Regions from separate parts of the Neobacillus sp. DFD-2R genome, predicted to be linked through region 2. Evidence: riboswitches for the same ligand, from Rfam matches in the RefSeq annotation. Region 2 holds a riboswitch; each other region holds the start of a gene.
The links. Region 2 has a riboswitch for cyclic di-GMP ahead of AC3ANV_RS23595 (anti-repressor SinI family protein). Riboswitches for the same ligand answer to the same signal wherever they lie in the genome.

Region 1 (4,666 bases), 1.3 Mb from region 2:
TAAAATATGGGGTCCTATGTATCAATTCGCTACATAGTAGACTTGAAAACAATAAGTATGTAAATGATTGTGGATTACTATTTTACAATATTGTAGAGATATTGAAGAATTTAGGAGCAAGTGCTAATATGAAAATGCAAGAATTTTCAATTTTATATTGTACAATGCGAACGTTTAACTTAGGGGGAATAACTATCAAAAAAAGATACCAATCACTAAAAGATCATGTATATGATTATATAGCCAAAGAAATTCAGAATGGAACATTGCTCCCCAATCATAAGATAAATGAATTAGCAATTAGCGAGAAATTAGAAGTAAGCAGAACCCCTGTAAGGGAAGCTTTGATACAACTAGCTTCAGAAAATTTACTGGAATTCCTTCCTCGAAAGGGATTTATCGTTAAAGAACTTGATACAAAGAAGAAGCTTGGTGTTTTTCAGGTTGTTGGTGTACTGGATGCCCTAGCAGCCACATTATCTGTAGAGCATATCACAGAAGATGATATTGAACGAATGGAAGAGTTGGTTCAGAAAATCGACCTTTCCATTTCACAAAAAAATTATTCAGATTATCAAAAATACCAAAACCAATTCCATAAAGTATACATTGATAAATGTAACAACACTACTTTAATAGAGCTTCTTGATTCTTTACAAAACAGTTTTATTAGACAGATTTATTTAAGTAAAGACGAAGAAAAACTTTTTGCCGTATTAGAACAAATGAATAATGATCATAAACAAATTATCAAATACTTTACCAAAAGAGACAAAGAAAATTTAGAACACCTTATTAAGAATGAACATTGGAAAATAACTCATATAGATATGATATAGGATGAAAAGGACAAACTGTTTTCACTTGGATTTCTTAAATGACTTAAAATTTATTATAACGAATGAAAGCTATCTCCTTAATAAAAGAGGTAGCTTTTTTCCATTTTATATGCTAATTCAACCTCCCTCATTTTTAAATTCTACTAAATTAACTTTTTAGTGAGAAAGTATTTCCTACTCATAAAACAGTCGTGTTTAGCGTAGAAATATAAAACTAAATTCAAGGGGGGATTGTTGTGAATTTAATTGAAATTATCACATGGACTATAACAACGCTTTTAGGTATGACTTTACTTTTGATTTTTCATTACTTGCTTTTGCACAAAAACCGGGAGACATTACCCCTAAAAAACAGGAAAAAAGGAAAAGAAAAGGAACATCTGTTTAAATAGTTATAATCATTTTGTTATGTAAATTGCTATAAAAACGAAATTAAAATGGAAAAAACGCCCCTTTAAATTACTTTTAAATCCAAATAAGATAGCTTTTAAATGAATATCCTGATGAAAAGGGATTTTATGTGATTCGATAGAATGAGCAATTCCCGATATGGTAGTGGTACCCGGGAAAACATGGCAAAGCGCGCTTTCTGAAAGGATTCAGCCTTGGAAAGCTTTGAACAGTTAGCTCAACAATATAAACCGATGATCCATAAAATCATCAACTCGCTGCACATTTACAAAAATAAAGAAGAATTCTACCAGCACGGACTCATCGCCCTTTGGGAATCCGGCAGTCGTTTTGACCCCACTAAAGGGAATTTTACCAACTATGCCTACACATATATTAAAGGCATCCTGCTTAAGGAATTAAGTAAGGCCAATGAGGCTGAAGAAAGAAATATCTATCCTGAGGAGGAGTATTGGGAAACGATAGAGGATCTGTTTTCAGAAATTCCATTGGAAGAAGAAATCCTATTATCCTATTGCCCCACCTTGACAGAGAACCAGAGAAAATGGGTCATGTATACAGCCTTGTGTAATTTCTCTATCAAAGAGATTGCCGAAATGGAAAAGGTTTCGGTATCCGCAGTGAAAAACTGGCGCGCGGGTGCAAGGGAAAAAATGAAGGGAATGGTGAAAAGCGGGGCTTTTTAAATGAAGGAATCCAAACCAAAAACGCTCAGAATGCCTCTGGGCGTTTTTGGTTTATTGTCACTTTATGTATTTATCCGTTCCAATTTATTATTTTTTAGAATTGTCGTGTTTTACCACAATATTAGTCCATTCAGGATGAGGTTTGTCCTTGAAAACAAAGTGAAGCTCACTACTAAACTTTCATATCGTGGGGTAATACCGTTACATTTTGAAAGAATTAGCATTTCTTAATGTATATACCCTTGAAAGAAAGGAGGTTCTTAAGATGGAATTAAAACAGGAATGTATTTATTATCTTGATGCAGCGATTGAATCTCTTGAAAAAATGGAAGGATTGGTTAAGGTTAATAGATTTAAACGGGCAATCGCCGAAGAAGCTAATTTACTATATTATATTGGTCGGACACTAAATGGTATGCATCGATTACAATTCAATAATGAAGCATCAAGAGTAAATCCTCCGGAATTCCCCGAAAAAACGAGAGACCATACTAGTAAACAGCAATGCATTATTCTCATTAAACTTGCTCTTGCCCATTTAAATCATGCAAGATTACTCTTAGTTCAAGAGCAGTTTGAAGAGGCTGAAAATGAAGTAGCCTTCATTCTTACAGGCCGCATATTGCAATGCCTTGTTCGCTTATTTGACTACACCACTTAAATCGATGAGATTAAAAAACCCCTGTATATCATCAATTTACCACTTTAAAAATTCTAATAAAACGCAGAACAATGTCGAACTTTTTGGAATTTTTTTAATTCTATATACAGAACAATTATTGTAAAATTTTCTCATAAGTTTTAATACTTTAAAAAGATAAAGGCAAACCGATTGAAAGATTGGGACGCAAAGCTACAGATCTAATGTTCTTAACGAAGATGGCTGAGCTACCTAAAATAATTAATATTTTAGGAGGAAATATGGTAACTACTTTCATTGATAAAAAAGAATTAGACGAAGAATGGATAGACCTTATTTTGGAAGCTTTAAATTCCGGCATATCTGTTGCTGAAATAAAAGATTTCTTCAATCAATTTTCATGACCTTTCTTAAGGTCTTTTCTTATTTTCATATGCTTGATTTACTGAACCTGAACCGTGTGTATCCTTTGAGACACTTTTCGGAGAAACAAACAGAGAATCGCCAAATTGGACTCCCCCGCCACTCACGGTATCAATTTTTACCGGAAAACGTTGCCCTTTCACAAATAATCAAAAATAGATTATACTGGACTAACTATCCTAATTGAAAAGGAGTAATTTCCTATGACTGAAAATAATCAATCCGAAGCACCAAAAAAGAAAATCAGCTTGCAAGAAGCAATGAAGCAGCAGCTTGAAAACAAAAAGAACCAGAACGCCGCCGGTAAAGGAAAAGCGAATGCCGACCTTTCAACTAAAAAAATGAAAAGCCAGCAAACGAAAAAACCAAGCAATACGCGCAGAAAAATGGGTGTCTAATGAACGGGCAAAATCGGAAAGACATATTACCGGGCATAGCTGTTGATATTGTTTTAAAAGCGGACCAAAGAACAGGAAAGCTTACCAGAGGTATCGTAAAAGATATTCTCACCAAATCGGTCACCCATCCCCACGGTATCAAAGTCAGGCTAACAGATGGACAGATTGGACGAGTACAGAAAATTCACTCGTAAATAAAAGAACTAAAAAAGCATTAAGGATCAGTCCTTGAATGCTTTTTTAGTTGTTAACAAAAATAATTTCAAACCAGCTTTATTAGAACAGCTTTTTCAACTGCTCTTTTAACAAATATAGTATTAATTTACCATTTTTTAATTAAATTCCAATCTCTTAGTTGTTAGTTGAAAATATTGTTATAATAGACCACAGAAGGTAGATGTTCGATACACGATAATAAAGAGATATGCAGCAAAGCGACGCTTCCAGGACCTCGATTCATTGGTAACAAGAAAAATAGTGTAAATTAAGGAGAAAATAAATGACCTGGTTAATTATTTCCACGTTACTTGCTGCGTCTGTCGCTTGGTTACTATATATTGTAAAAATGGAAAAGGCTAAACAAAAAGAATTAAGAAACAGCCATTATCAAGAGTTAGCCGCTATGAAAGAATTACAAAAAGCTTCTATGGAAACGGCAGCAGCAAAATTCGATGAGCAGGCTATACTTTTGTCCGAATCATACAAACGCGAAATAGAAAAGCTGATGATCGAAAATGAAGATATACGGAAAAATTATAGAAACCGAGGGGAAATCATTACCCATCAGATTCTAGAAAATTTTAAATCTGAGTTAATTAGAAAAGGCAGTATTTCACCGGATGAAATGATGATTATGCCGAACATTTTCATCCCGGAAGAAAATGGTAGTACCCGGCAGATTGATCACCTTGTACTTTTATCAACCGGTATATACTTAATAGAAACCAAACACTGGAAAGGCCATATAGTAATGGGAGTGACAAGAAGGGGCAGCCGCAAATTTTCTTTTTTAGCAGATTTAATGGACAGCGAGGAAGAGGACACACTTATATTTGATAAAACTGAGTCGGGAGTCTTAACTGTAAAGACTTATGAAAATCCAATTCGCCAGGTTCAAAAGACAGCCGTTATCCTCTCAAATTATTTAAAAAGGCAAGATATTGAAACGTGGATAAACACCTTGGTATTTTTTAATTACGATGAAAAAGAGGTACACGATTGGCCTGATAACAGCATCGTAAAACAGTTTACGAATAAAGAGCAATTACA
Region 2 (4,666 bases):
TCTGCCATACTGTTTTTAGGAAATTCACCCGGGTGGTTCTTGTTTTTATGATTAAAATGTTCTCCGCGTGCCAAACTCAACACTCCTTTCAGTCATCAAATGTAGAGTTCCCAATCCACTCTTATAATATTACTAATCCAAAGTATTCCATTTTATAAAAAAATAGACCTTGATATAATTAACAAAGTGAGTAACGTGAAAAAGGAGGTACAAAAAAATGGATATGTTTCACATCATCTCGGAAGATCGGATAAAAACAGCATACAAAGATGGGGAATTTGATAATCTGCCCGGTTTAGGTAAGCCCCTTCAGTTAGAGGATCTATCAGGTATTCCGGAAGAATTGCGGATGGCGTATAAATTGTTAAAAAATGCAGGATATACTCAAGAAGAAAGCCGGTTAAGGCAAGAAATGATGACGATCGAGGATTTAATTAGAAAATGCGATGATACCAATGAAAAAGAGAATCTCCAAAAGAAATTAAATGAGAAGCTTCTTCACTTTAATCGAATGATGTCAAAGAGAGGTATGAAGACTAATTCCTCTTTTTTTAAAAATTATGAGCAAAAGGTTTACAACAAATTGAAATAAAAATAGCCTAAAAACACCTATTTAGGGTGTTTTTTAATGAAAGGCGACTTTACTCTTTTTAATATTATTAGTAAAGTATAGATAAATAATTGATTATATTAAAAATATTAATAATAGCAGGAGCAATACTATGTATTATGATGCACTTAGGACATTTATCACTGTAGTAGAAGAAGGGAATTTTACAAAGGCTGCCGAAAAAAGATTAATTTCTCAGCCTAGTGTTAGTGTTCATATACAAAACCTTGAGAAGGAATTTCATACCTCACTGTTTGTCCGTTCTCCAAAGCAGCTGCAATTAACCTCAACGGGAGAACTTTTATATGAAAGGGCCAAACAAATCATACAAATATATGAAATGACTAAGGAAGAAATTTTCGAACATCATCAATCATTAACATTAGGGCTTAAGATTGGGGCAAGTTTTACAATTGGGGAATACGTCCTGCCCTCATTATTAGAGGAACTTGGAAATATCTATCCTGAAATTAAGCTGGAGGTTATCATCGGAAATACGGAGGAAATAATTGAGCATGTAAAGCTTTTTCATGTTGATATTGGTTTAATTGAAGGCCAAAGCAATGATAAAAGTCTCGAAGTATTTCCGTTTATGATAGATGAACTAAAAATCGTTGCCTCGCCCAACCATCCACTTTCTTCACAAAAAGGGGTTACTATAGAAGAACTGCAAAACCAGACTTGGATTACAAGGGAAAAAGGTTCCGGAACCCGCGCCTATTTAGAACATGTATTAAGGTCCCACGGATTAAAAACGAAAAATGTAATATCAATCAGCAGCACACAGGGAGTAAAAGAAGCAGTGATTCGTGGTTTGGGTTTTTCATTAATTTCGAAATTTGCAATTGCTAGAGAGGTCGAAAGTCAATATCTCTCGATAATTCCTCTAACGGATGACTCTTTTTTACGTAGGTTCTCCTATGCTACCTCACGATTTGTAAGTAAACAAAAAGAACTTGAAGAGTTTATTGGTTTACTGAAAACTAAATTGAGTTAACTAATTAATTTAAAAAAAGCCGGGGAAGTGGTGACCTATAAACTAGCGTCAATCTTCTCCAGCTTTTTGTTCGGATTTTTCCGGTTTACACATGCGATCAAGTAAGTACCCGAAAAATATCATAAAGCCGATAGGTATAGAGTAGTTTAACACATGTAAAAGAGTCATTACATCGTCCACTCCTTATTGTTTGAATATTAATAATATTATGATTTTTATGTTGTTTACATTATATGTTAAATGTCACAAAATAGACAAATTTAATCGTCATACTTGATGAAAAAATTATTATATTTATTTGTTATATTTAGAAACCCATGGAGTACAGGTTGTTGGTTCTCACTCATTGCAAAGGCTTATAAAAATTTCCAATAATTACACAAAAGGAGGGAATTCGACTCGGATTTCCTCTTTTTCCTATTATACTTCCTAGAATTTGTGTTAAAAACCATGATTTTGGATAATTTAACCAAGTATTTTGTAGAAATATAGAAAAATTTGTGAGAAAAAATGATTAGAATTTTTTGAAAAATTGACAAAATCTAACACCCTACTAAAAAAGGACTATATATAATGTAAATATAATTCAGGATTAAGTATTTAGCCCTATTGGTATAGAGAAATAATAAGGTATAAAGCTGAACGTAGCATTAATGGAAACAGAAAAAGGCAAACCTATTGAAAAAGAGGGACGCAAAGCCGAGGATCTAAGGTAATGTAGATTGCTATGATGGCCGGGCTGCCTGGGATACGAATTGTATTTTAGGGGGAAAAATTGTGGTGGTAGAAACTGAAAGAAAAGTAGAAAGAATGGATGAGGATTGGGTCGCATTAATTTTAGAGGCTAAAGAACTAGGAATTACGAAAGAATCAGTTCGTGATTTTCTTATGCAGCAGGATGTAAAAGAACGGTTAATTGAAAACCGATAAATTTACATACGTTAAACAAAAAAGCATTCTACAAATAATGTAAATATTTGTAGAATGCTTTCTTCTTTTGTAAGCATAATCATGACTTATTGGTTGTTATTCTGGTTAATACGCCACTTATTAAATTCAAGGAAATCACGAAATTGTTCCTTGGATACTCCGGAATTCATTGCTTCTTTGACAAGATTCATCCAATCGCTGTCCAAATCCTCTTTATTGATTTGTTCAAGTATTAAATTCTCTACAGGGACGCTTAAAACCGAGGAAATCTTTTCAAGAACTTGAATAGAAGGATTACTTTGCAGGTTTCTTTCCATTGCACTTAAATAAGATTTAGCGACCCCTGCTTGATCAGCAAGCTCAGAAAGTGACATTTTTTTTTCTAATCGTAATTTTTTTATACGTTCACCGATCATTGAGTTTCACACACCCATTTTTATTAATATATATACGATAATTTTAACAAAAAGAATGAAGAAGTTCCATATTACGAACGGAGTATTTTGACAAAAAAACGAAATTAAGTATCGATAAATCAATAAGATGTTATAAATCACATGAAAAAGCTGCAATTAGATACAGTTGCTTGGAAAAATTATTAGATAGCGATAATATAAAGAGAGTGTTTCCAATACTCTAATATAGTATTAAAGTTCGTAAGCTAAAGATGATCTTCCACGAACTAAAACGCTTATAATACATAAAAATAATTAAAAAAGGCTGGGAAGAAAATGATAGTACTTAAATCACAACGAGAAATTGAAGCCATGAAAAAAGCAGGAGAAATCCTTGCTGCTTGCCATAAAGAAATAGCCAAATTAATTAAACCCGGCATTACAACCTGGGAAATTGAAGAATTTGTTGAAAAGTTTTTGAGAGAAAATCAGGCTACCCCGCAACAAAAAGGCTATAAAGGCTATGAATTTGCAACCTGTGCAAGTATAAATGATGAAATATGCCACGGATTCCCACGAAAGGAACCGTTAAAAGAGGGCGATATTGTTACGATTGATATGGTTGTAAATTACAATGGTGCATTGGCTGATTCTGCTTGGTCTTATGCAGTTGGAAATGTTACTGAACAAACGGACCATTTATTAAAGGTGACAAAAGAGGCATTGTATAAGGGAATAGAACAATCAGTAGTAGGAAACCGAATTGGAGATATCGGTCATGCCATTCAAGTTTACGTTGAAAGCGAAGGACTATCAGTCGTTCGTGATTTTATAGGCCACGGAATTGGGGCTGTGATTCATGAGAAGCCTGATGTTCCCCATTACGGTCTGCCTGGGAAAGGGCCAAGGATCAAGGAAGGAATGGTTTTTACTATTGAACCGATGGTCAACATCGGAAGGTACCAAACAAAAATGGATGACAACGGTTGGACAGCCAGAACCATTGACGGTAAATATTCAGCGCAATATGAGCACACGATTGCCATCACAAAAGATGGCCCGATCATTTTAACAGAACAAAGATAAGAAAAGGAGGATGACCCATATGAGTCATCCTCTTTATTTTTTGCGCAGATTTCCTAGCTCTTCAGCCAGGGCTTGCATTTCACTTGGACTAAAAGAATTTTTTCTTACTACCATTTCATAGATTTCTTTTAATTCTTCATACATTTCCTCATCAAAGTGGGAAGGTTTAATAGCACCAAAATTTAAAACCTTTAATTTTTCTTTTATTTGTTCAATCATATATTCGACATTTTCAACGGATTTTTGTGATAAATTCACTCCGGTCACCCTTTCCGAATTATTAAACCAATCTTTTCATGTTAAAAAGTATATGTCAATACAAACTTGGTCTGATAAAAATAGAGAATAAAATTTTTCAGTTGGACTTGCATAGGGTTTCCACTTAAAGCAAAATGAATGTTGAGAAAAAGTTTGGTATTATTTTCATTAAGTAAAGATGATGATAAATAATGTTGAGAAAGGAGAGGTTAAGATGACGAGGAAAAATCAATTTTGGAAAGGGATGTTTCTTGGAGCAATTGCGGGCGGTGCTATAAGCTTATTGGACAAACAAACCCGGAGTGTGATGAAGGAAAACCTTCAGAAGGTAACTCATCAGACATCATATATTTTGCGAAACCCTGGAGAAATATCTAAAAAAGTTAAAGG
Region 3 (4,666 bases), 1.2 Mb from region 2:
TTTCGGGAATTTATATAAAGCAGCTGGGTGGGAATGAATCATTAATAGGTTTATCATGGTTTGTTGCTGTTGCAGCAGAAGCCGTTGTCTTTTTGTTTAGTTCATTTTGGCTCCGATTTTTTAACGAAATGACCTATATTGTAATTGCTTCAGGATTATACGGCTTTAGATGGTTGTTATTTTCATTTGCGGATACTCCCTCTGAAGTCATCCTTCTTCAGGCGATACATGGGATTACATTTGGTGTTTTTTATTTATGTACGTTCCAGTATGCCACTGGCTTATTTCCTGCTGAATTTCGTGCCACCGGTCAGTTGTTTTTCATATCTGCATTCTTCGGCCTTTCAGGGATTATCGGATCATTAGGCGGTGGGATGATTCTTGATCAATTTGGCGGAGTTGTGTTATATAGACTATTAAGTTATTTTTCATTTGCCGGATGTTTAGGTTTATTTGTATATAAAACCTATTCAAACAAAAAAGTGATTGTTGCCTAACCTTAAATCTTTGTGAAAAAATTTATTAAATGGAAATGGGAAGGTAATTTTCACCTTCCCATTTCCATTTTACTAATTCAAGATTTAAGATCGCTGAATCGCAGAGGAAGAGAAGTTTTTAACCATTTTTTGTAAATTTCTATGAGCTTCCCGTAATTTAATTGTTTCTTCGAGGATTTTTTGGAATCCTTCCAAATCTCTATCAGATGCATTTAATAAGGACTTAGGTATACCTTCGACGATTTGTTGTAGGGTTAATTCCATGCTCACGGACAATGACCACCTTTCAACTTATTCGTTAGACATCTGTTAGCGTCTCCTTTAATATTTTTAGTAAGAGTTGATTTTTTCCTGCCAGCACCGTAAAAAACTTATCTACATTTCTCTCCAGATTATTTTAGGAATAGCAATATCTATCCTTTTTACTGCAAATAACGACGGGAAACCGGCAGAGGATTGAATTATTTGTAGAAAGAATGGTCCCAAAGCATTAGCAGCAGCTTCTCAAGTAAGATCACCAAAAGAACTCAATCCTCTTGTTACCTTAATTTGACATTTTGTAATGCTCATAAAACACTTTAAAAAGTCGTTCATCTCCACCCCGATCAGGATGAAGGGCTTTAAGTAGTTTTTTAAACTCTTTCTTTATCAATTCTTGGTCCGCTGAAGCCTCTAACCCTAATAAAGAATTATAAGTAATAGGGTTTGGATTTGCGAGAGCATATTCTGCTTGAAGCATTCTTTTTAATGAACGGACTTTGGCCTGTTCAATCCGAATCGAACTTTTTAATTCTTCGATTTCTTCTTTTAATTTTTGATTGTCATCGAACGTTTTTTCCCATTGTTGAAAATCAACACCGAATTGTTTGCTCTTTTTCTCAATCTTCTTTTCTACTATAAACGTCGCTAAATCTCCAGGATTGATTATGTAGTCAATATTTAAATGCTTGGTCCTTTTAGCTTTTATTTTTCCTTCCAAAATCCAACGTATGACTGTATTTTCGCTATCTGTTATACCCTCTATTCGAAGTTGTTCCGTGACTTCTTTAACATTTAACATATGCTCAACTCACTCTGTATTTCGTGGTTTCCTAATTTTAAACAATACTAAATTCAATGTATCATAGATAAAACTTTACAGTTTTACTAGATTATTTAATTTTTATTAAAAATTATTTTCAAACATAACGAATTTAACGTTTTGATTAAAATTGTTGGAATATGTTGAGATTTGTCCTTCAGCATTTTATTATCATCTTGACTACGTGTAAAAAGCATCTTTGTTAATAAAGAAGTTCTGGGAAAATACTACGTTAGGTTGATCGAAGGGACGAGGATTAGTGACTTTTTTGTATGGAACTGTCGAATACTATGAAAGACAAATATCAGACTATCTAGCGAAGAATCAAAAGAAAAAATTAGAGGAAGATATTTCGAACATATACTCCATTCTCGAGAATGAAATTTTTTATGATCATTTTCTGTATGACGAAAAAATACGAATACAATTTCTAACTAACCTGGCTTATGCAGTTGGTCAGTTAACGGGTGAGGCCATTTAGGTTGGATAAAAACAATAAAAAAAGCATCCAATGGACGCTGAAAGGACAAAAAAGATTCTTTTAAATGTTTAAGGACATAGTAGAGTGCACAGGGTTGTCATAATAACTAAACGAGTTAACCACTCTAGCATGAATACAACTCCTTCTGGAATTGATTTAATAACATTATAATATAAGTTTAGTATTTAGTCTGTATAAGGTAATTGTAAATTTATTGTAAATGTTTAATAGCTGATACATAGCTTTCGCGCCATTATCTCGACCGGAGACTACCATTTACTAAGAACAGATATGGTGGCATTAACACTTTATTTAGTGTCAGCGATTATCTTAACGCTCCTGATGCTTTCACTTTTGCTTAAAAAAAGAGAAAGGCTAGAGAAGGCTTAGGATTAGACTGGTGCTTCATAACTTCCGATTTATTTAATAATTTTTATTCCTGCATTTACAATAAAATAATTGCAAAAATCAAAGAAAAACACCTTCACTTGATTCTTTTAATAAGGATGAATCAAAGAAGGTGTTTTTCTTGTTACATGATTGAAAAGTTAAAGATTTTTCGGGAGCTACTGTCGAATGAAATTTTCATATTTCATACAATAATGCTGTTTACAGTTTTCGCCATTCTCGATTAATATATTAAATATAGTAACATATACAAGATTCCAAATAGAAAAGGCAAAGCCATTGAAAAATGGTGACGCAAAGCTACGAGCCTAACGAATGACTGAAAACAGTCAATTTCATGGCAGTCGAGCCGCCACTTTAGGTTGCCTAAGTCTGCCGCTGTGGCAGATTTTTTGTTTGGAATAATAGAGGGGTGAAGGGATGAAGAGGAGAAAATTATTCATTACTACTGTGGTATCCATGATGAGTTTAATGCTGTACATATCGGGAAGTACAAGCTATGCTGATACGCCCAAAACCGTTAAATTATCAGGGGCCGCTCCAATGGCTGCGAAACACGGAAAAAAGATTGGTCATACCAAACGCAATACCGGTGTAACAGTAACGGTCGGCCTGCAATTAAGAGATAATGATAAATTAGATGCCTTTATCTCTAGTCTGAATGACCCATCTTCCCCCAACTACAAACATTTTCTTTCAACCGAGGAATTCAAAACGCAATATGGACCGACAGACACCACGGTTAACAATGTAAAAAGTTTTCTAACAAGTAAAGGGTTAAAAGTTGAAAGTGTAGCAGCCAATAATGCGTTTGTTACAGCAAGCGGTACAACGGGACAATTGGAAGATGCGTTTGCGGTAACGATTAATGACTACCAAAACCCACAAGGCCAAATCTATTTTTCAAATGAACAGACTCCTACAATCCCGACCGAATTATCAGGTATTATTACGGATATTGCAGGTTTGAATAATGAAGCACACTACACACATCCAAAAGTCAGACAAATTTCGGCCATCGACAAACAAAAGCATTCGAGTGTTACACCTAAAGTCGGCAGCGGCCCGGCCGGTGGGTATACACCTAATGAATTAAAAGGTGCATATGATGCCAGCCCTTTGGCAAGCGCCGGATACACAGGATCAGGGCAAACCGTAGCGTTGATGGAACTTGACGGTTACAAGGCTTCAAATATCAGCACCTACGACAATTACTACGGACTCGGAAGTCCGACACCAACAACCGTGTATGTAGACGGTTATAATGGAGCTGCCGGGCAAGGTGAGATCGAGGTTGAACTGGATATTGAAGTTATTCATGCCGTTGCTCCGAAAGCGCAAGTTAAGGTATATGAAGGGCCAAATACGGATCGAGGCTTAATTGATACGTATCAAAAAATTGCTTCTGATAACATAGCGAAATCGATCTCAGTCAGCTGGGGGATCAGCGAGCAGCAAGCTTCGAGTACCACGATGAATAGCTTACACACCATTTTCCAGCAAAACGCAGCACAGGGGCAAAGTATATTTGCTGCTTCCGGTGATAACGGTGCTTACGACTCGGGTAATTCTACCTTGTCTGTCGATAGCCCTGCGAACGATCCGTATGTTACAGGTGTGGGCGGTACTCACCTTAACCTTAGCGGCTCCTCCTACAGCTCCGAATCGGTTTGGAGCAACAGCACTAACCGAACAGGCGGTGGCGGTGGTATCTCTACAGTCTACACCATGCCTTCATTCCAAGCAGGTCCGGGTGTACAAAATAGCTATTCAAACGGGAAGCGCCAAGTCCCGGATGTTTCGGCAGATGCAGATCCAAACACAGGATACTCAATCTACAGCTCAGGATCCTGGACAACAGTCGGCGGAACATCAGCTGCCGCTCCCTTGTGGGCTGCCCTGACCGCTTTAAATAATCAATATGCACAAGCGTTTGGTAAAGGGGTTCTCGGACAGGCTAACCTAACATTGTATAAAGCATTTAACACTACGCAGGTCTATCCGGCGTACCACGATATTACAAGTGGAAGCAATCTTTACTATCCTGCGACGTCCGGTTATGATATGGCATCCGGTATCGGTACACCGGATGCGTATAACTTAATTCGTGATATTAACGGTTCTTCCGGCGGAACAGGGGGTGGGGGCAACATTATCCAGCTGATTCAAAACGGTGGTTTTGAAAACGGTCAATCGCCA

Region 1: it holds a riboswitch for cyclic di-GMP, as region 2 does, so the genes downstream of both, AC3ANV_RS02470 (anti-repressor SinI family protein) here and AC3ANV_RS23595 (anti-repressor SinI family protein) in region 2, are expected to answer to the same signal.
Region 3: it holds a riboswitch for cyclic di-GMP, as region 2 does, so the genes downstream of both, AC3ANV_RS17415 (S53 family peptidase) here and AC3ANV_RS23595 (anti-repressor SinI family protein) in region 2, are expected to answer to the same signal.

Annotation. Positions count from the first base shown of each region.
Region 1 covers NZ_CM173228.1:505,197-509,862, reverse strand. The annotation lists gene AC3ANV_RS02490 (GntR family transcriptional regulator) at 129-839, shown strand; gene AC3ANV_RS02485 (hypothetical protein) at 1,076-1,231, shown strand; gene AC3ANV_RS02480 (sigma-70 family RNA polymerase sigma factor) at 1,445-1,936, shown strand; gene AC3ANV_RS02475 (hypothetical protein) at 2,202-2,597, shown strand; cyclic di-GMP riboswitch class I at 2,749-2,832, shown strand; gene AC3ANV_RS02470 (anti-repressor SinI family protein) at 2,858-2,980, shown strand; gene AC3ANV_RS02465 (spore germination protein) at 2,987-3,106, opposite strand; gene AC3ANV_RS02460 (hypothetical protein) at 3,203-3,397, shown strand; gene AC3ANV_RS02455 (YwbE family protein) at 3,397-3,591, shown strand; gene AC3ANV_RS02450 (nuclease-related domain-containing protein) at 3,897-4,666, shown strand, end outside.
Region 2 covers NZ_CM173228.1:4,715,968-4,720,633, reverse strand. The annotation lists gene AC3ANV_RS23610 (hypothetical protein) at 1-74, opposite strand, end outside; gene AC3ANV_RS23605 (DnaJ family domain-containing protein) at 218-592, shown strand; gene AC3ANV_RS23600 (LysR family transcriptional regulator) at 723-1,607, shown strand; cyclic di-GMP riboswitch class I at 2,266-2,354, shown strand; gene AC3ANV_RS23595 (anti-repressor SinI family protein) at 2,385-2,537, shown strand; gene AC3ANV_RS23590 (helix-turn-helix domain-containing protein) at 2,624-2,953, opposite strand; gene map (type I methionyl aminopeptidase) at 3,269-4,018, shown strand; gene AC3ANV_RS23580 (DUF1128 domain-containing protein) at 4,052-4,276, opposite strand; gene AC3ANV_RS23575 (YtxH domain-containing protein) at 4,491-4,666, shown strand, end outside.
Region 3 covers NZ_CM173228.1:3,483,181-3,487,846, reverse strand. The annotation lists gene AC3ANV_RS17435 (MFS transporter) at 1-497, shown strand, start outside; gene AC3ANV_RS17430 (hypothetical protein) at 582-767, opposite strand; gene AC3ANV_RS17425 (DnaJ domain-containing protein) at 1,042-1,557, opposite strand; gene AC3ANV_RS17420 (hypothetical protein) at 1,838-2,059, shown strand; cyclic di-GMP riboswitch class I at 2,727-2,824, shown strand; gene AC3ANV_RS17415 (S53 family peptidase) at 2,888-4,666, shown strand, end outside.